DNA from 2 places in the Sporosarcina sp. SG10008 genome. Region 2 is predicted to be linked to the other one. Evidence: a T-box and tRNA genes for the amino acid it is inferred to sense, from the RefSeq annotation. Region 2 holds a T-box; the other holds one or more tRNA genes.
The links. A T-box is a leader RNA that pairs with one kind of tRNA and senses whether it is charged. The one in region 2 lies ahead of serS (serine--tRNA ligase), so its partner is inferred to be a tRNA-Ser.

Region 1 (2,244 bases), 1.1 Mb from region 2:
GTTCATACCCGTGAGGTCGGGGGTTCGATCCCCTCTGCCGCCATCTTAAAGGACCTTTAGCTCAGTTGGTTAGAGCAGACGGCTCATAACCGTCCGGTCGCAGGTTCGAGTCCTGCAAGGTCCACCACTATTATATACAGCCATGGAGGTATACCCAAGCCCGGCTGAAGGGATCGGTCTTGAAAACCGACAGGGGAGTCAAATCCCGCGGGGGTTCGAATCCCTCTACCTCCTCCATTTTTAACTAGTGGTGAAATTAAATAGTACTTATATTGTTGTCGCGGGGTGGAGAAGTGGTATCTCGTCGGGCTCATAACCCGAAGGTCACAGGTTCAAATCCTGTCCCCGCAACCAAATGGTCCCGTGGTGTAGCGGTTAACATGCCTGCCTGTCACGCAGGAGATCGCCGGTTCGATCCCGGTCGGGACCGCCATTTATATTAATACTATAAGGTTTAGAATAAGTTAACGACTTAATGTAAACTAAATACGTGGCTCAGTAGCTCAGTCGGTAGAGCAAAGGACTGAAAATCCTTGTGTCGGCGGTTCGATTCCGTCCTGAGCCACCATTGTTATGCGAGTGTAGTTTAGTGGTAAAACCTCAGCCTTCCAAGCTGATGATGAGGGTTCGATTCCCTTCACTCGCTCCAAAAAGGGCCTATAGCTCAGCTGGTTAGAGCGCACGCCTGATAAGCGTGAGGTCGATGGTTCGAGTCCATTTAGGCCCACCATTCCGCAGTAGCTCAGTGGTAGAGCAATCGGCTGTTAACCGATCGGTCGTAGGTTCGAGTCCTACCTGCGGAGCCATTTATATATGGGGAAGTACTCAAGCGGCTCAAGAGGTGCCCCTGCTAAGGGTATAGATCGCGAAAGCGGTGCGAGGGTTCGAATCCCTCCTTCTCCGCCATATATAATTTGGCCCCTTGGTCAAGCGGTTAAGACACCGCCCTTTCACGGCGGTATCACGGGTTCGAATCCCGTAGGGGTCATACATAAAAGTAGCTTTACAAGTTCTTAATGAACTTGTAAAGCTACTTTTTAATTTGTTTATATATAGTTTTCTAGTTCACTTAAATTCTCACTATATATGTTGAATTAAAGAATCCCATTGAATCTACTGTGGCGCTCAATAAGGAGAGAGTTGTAATTCGGGGTGTGGATTGTAGAACGCTTGACGCTTTGGGGATGCCTTTGCCGCGCCTGCACTAGGGTGTTCATTATCGAGAGAAATGTGATTTTGAGATGTATATGCCGAGATTATAAGGTGATTACTAGTTGATACTACTTATATTCAAGAAAGACGTACTCCAGGTTGCAGATTTCATCACAGATAATGAAATGCTCTTTCTCATATAGACCATCCAGCGTCGAAGCGATATTGGTAGGAGTTCTGTTTCATTCTTAAATAAAAAAGACAAGACTATGGAGAAGACTTCAGCCGCCAAAATTATATCTTTGGCGGCTTTTATCCAGTTAAGAAGCCCCGCTATTCTTTCGTCCCAAAAAGCTCTAGCATTTCGTGTACTTATGCCTTTGGAGAGCAACGGATGGATAACCACCAAACGATTCCCGAAAAATGTGTAGGGTGCTACGAAGTCGCATCCCTACACATCAAGATATCTCGATAATAGTAAAGAGGTCGTTCTATCTAAAGCAACTCAAAGGCAACTGCACACGCAGCGCCTAGTGTTTGATTAAATCATTTACTGGTTACTTTTGGTTAATTAACATACGTGAGCTAAAATATCCTGAAAAGAAACACCATAAGCAATGGCCTATGGTGTTTCTTTTCACTTCTTCTGATCCTCTATATAACTATCTTTTTCATGATAAGGAATATCTCCGAGAGGGGATTCGATTCCTTCATCATCCAGTTCCGCTTCATATTTCTCTGAGGCATCGGACCTGATGAAACCGCGTGACTTTCCATTTATATCGGTTCCTGTGAATTCTTCAAATTCTTCGGTTGCACCATCTGAAATTCCGCTGTCGTATAACGTATTGTAGTCATCGTGATCTCCGCTGAAATCGGAAGGGGTTTCTGATGTTCCAGATTTTGCGATTTCCTGAAAGCTGTCTTCGCCATCCCGGGCCGCTCCGGAAAATGAATTTGGGTTGGCCATGGTAAGCGTATCTTCTTCGACAGGTCGATCATTGGGGATTTCTTGCTCAGTCGCATGGTCGATGCAAAGAGTTGTGTAAGGAACTGCTTCAAGTCGCCCAAATGGTATATCTTTTTGGCACA
Region 2 (2,244 bases):
TTATGATGGAACTTGGCGCAGATGGCGTATTCGTAGGTTCAGGTATTTTCAAATCCGAAAATCCTGAGAAATTTGCACGTGCAATTGTTAAAGCAACAGAAAACTTCAAAGACTATAAACTGATTGGTGAACTGTCTAAAGACATTGGTGAACCGATGAAAGGGTTAGAAATCGGAACCCTTCAAGTGGAAGAGCGTATGTCAGAACGCGGTTGGTAATTAATTAAGAAAAAAGTGGGGGAGAAATCCCTCGCTTTTTTGTATACTTAATTATAGGGGTGATAAGAATGGAACAATTAAAGGTCTTCGATGAAAACTATACCTATTTGAGAAATGAAAATAGAGCCAAGGTCCACTGTGAGGGACTGTGGCATGAAACCTTCCATTGCTGGCTAGTCGATGATCAGTTTGTCTATATTCAAAAAAGAAGCGCTATTAAAAAAGACTTTCCGGGATTGTTTGATATTACCGCTGCAGGGCATATTCTCTCAACAGAAACTGTGGCAGATGGCATTCGTGAGGTGGAAGAGGAATTAGGCATAGAAGTCGATATTACGAAGCTGCATTCGAAAGGTGTTGTGCAGAACATTATCAAATTGCCCACCTTTATTGATCGTGAGTTTTCGAATGTCTTCTTATATGACTCAACTTTTGCAGCAAGCGAATTTTCATTGCAACAAGAGGAAGTAGAAAGTGTCCATGTCGTGGAGCGACAAGCACTAATTGACCTTTTCGTTAATGAAGTAATGACAGTTAAATGCATCAATATTTTCGAGGGAACATTGGCGGAAATTGGTCTCAGCGACTTTGTTCCACACGAAAGAAATTATTTTGAACAAGTTGCACATATCTTTAAAGAGTAATCTTAAGAAAGCGGATACATTTTTTCTTTGAGTGACTTGCCAAAAAAACCAGCTTGTAGTAAAGTAAGGGTAATTTCAAACATGAGACGATGATGGGAAGCAGTAACAAGCACGTTTTTTGAAGAGAGCCGGCGGGTGGTGTGAGCCGGTAAAAACACTTGTGAATCCGTCCCTGAGTAGCCGGGCTGAAACGTTTAGTAGGCCTGAGCCGGCAGTTGAGCCGTTATTTCAATGGAGTGGGTTGGACTTGGTTGTCCGGTCAATTTGGGTGGCAACGCGGGTAGTTCTCGTCCCTTTTATAGGGAATCGAGGGCTTTTTTTGTTGTCCAGCTTCAGGTGTCAGCCCCTCGAGTCACTTCCGTCTTACTGATAAAGGCAAAAAGTACCTTTGTTAGCAAGCCTTTCAGCGCTTGTCGGAGCTAAGTGACACCTTACGCTTTTCTTTGTTGTCCACTTTCCATTATCGTCTAAAAATTAAGGAGGAATTATTCATGCTAGATATTAAAAAAGTCCGTGCAAATTTTGATGAAGTGAAAGAGAAGCTATCTAAACGCGGAGAGGATATTTCTCAGCTCGATAAATTCCAAGCACTTGATGATAAGCGTAGAGAATTGATTGCAAAAGTTGAAACCTTGAAAGCGGAACGTAACGAAGTATCTCAAAAGGTCGCTGAAATGAAGCGTAATAAAGAAAATGCAGATGACGTTATTGCACGTACGCGTCAAGTTGGGGAAGACATCAAAAAACTTGACGAAGAACTGCACACAGTTGAGGAAGAATTGAATTATATTATGATGCGTATCCCTAATATCCCGCATGACAGTGTTCCTGTTGGCGATAGCGAAGACGACAATGTCGAAATTCGCGTGTGGGGAGAGAAGCCTGAATTTGGATTTGAGCCAAAGCCACACTGGGAAGTGGGAACGGATTTAAATCTCCTTGATTTTGAACGTGCTGCAAAAGTGACGGGAAGCCGTTTTGTTTTTTACCGAGGACTGGGAGCTCGTCTTGAGCGCGCATTGATTAACTTCATGCTTGACCTTCATATTGAAGAGCACGGCTACGAAGAAATGTTGCCGCCGTATTTGGTGAATCGCACAAGCTTAACGGGTACAGGACAGTTGCCGAAGTTTGAGGAAGATGCATTTTTAATCAACGAAGAGGATTACTTCCTTATTCCGACATCTGAAGTGCCTGTAACGAACTTCCACCGCGACGAAATCTTGAATGTTGCACAATTACCGGTGGCATTTGCGGCGTATAGCACGAACTTCCGTTCAGAGGCGGGATCTGCTGGCCGTGATACGCGCGGTCTAATCCGTCAGCACCAGTTCAATAAAGTTGAGCTTGTTCGTTTCGTGAAGCCGGAAGATTCTTATGAT

Region 1: it has a tRNA-Ser gene. The T-box ahead of serS (serine--tRNA ligase) is inferred to sense a tRNA for this amino acid. The anticodon was not compared.

Annotation. Positions count from the first base shown of each region.
Region 1 covers NZ_CP172607.1:449,891-452,134, forward strand. The annotation lists tRNA gene ACGLYD_RS02300 (tRNA-Met) at 1-43, shown strand, start outside; tRNA gene ACGLYD_RS02305 (tRNA-Ile) at 51-127, shown strand; tRNA gene ACGLYD_RS02310 (tRNA-Ser) at 145-237, shown strand; tRNA gene ACGLYD_RS02315 (tRNA-Met) at 280-354, shown strand; tRNA gene ACGLYD_RS02320 (tRNA-Asp) at 358-433, shown strand; tRNA gene ACGLYD_RS02325 (tRNA-Phe) at 493-568, shown strand; tRNA gene ACGLYD_RS02330 (tRNA-Gly) at 576-649, shown strand; tRNA gene ACGLYD_RS02335 (tRNA-Ile) at 654-730, shown strand; tRNA gene ACGLYD_RS02340 (tRNA-Asn) at 732-806, shown strand; tRNA gene ACGLYD_RS02345 (tRNA-Ser) at 816-906, shown strand; tRNA gene ACGLYD_RS02350 (tRNA-Glu) at 917-988, shown strand; gene ACGLYD_RS02355 (TraR/DksA C4-type zinc finger protein) at 1,790-2,244, opposite strand, start outside.
Region 2 covers NZ_CP172607.1:4,048,744-4,050,987, reverse strand. The annotation lists gene pdxS (pyridoxal 5'-phosphate synthase lyase subunit PdxS) at 1-218, shown strand, start outside; gene ACGLYD_RS19105 (NUDIX domain-containing protein) at 287-862, shown strand; T-box leader at 943-1,160, shown strand; gene serS (serine--tRNA ligase) at 1,354-2,244, shown strand, end outside.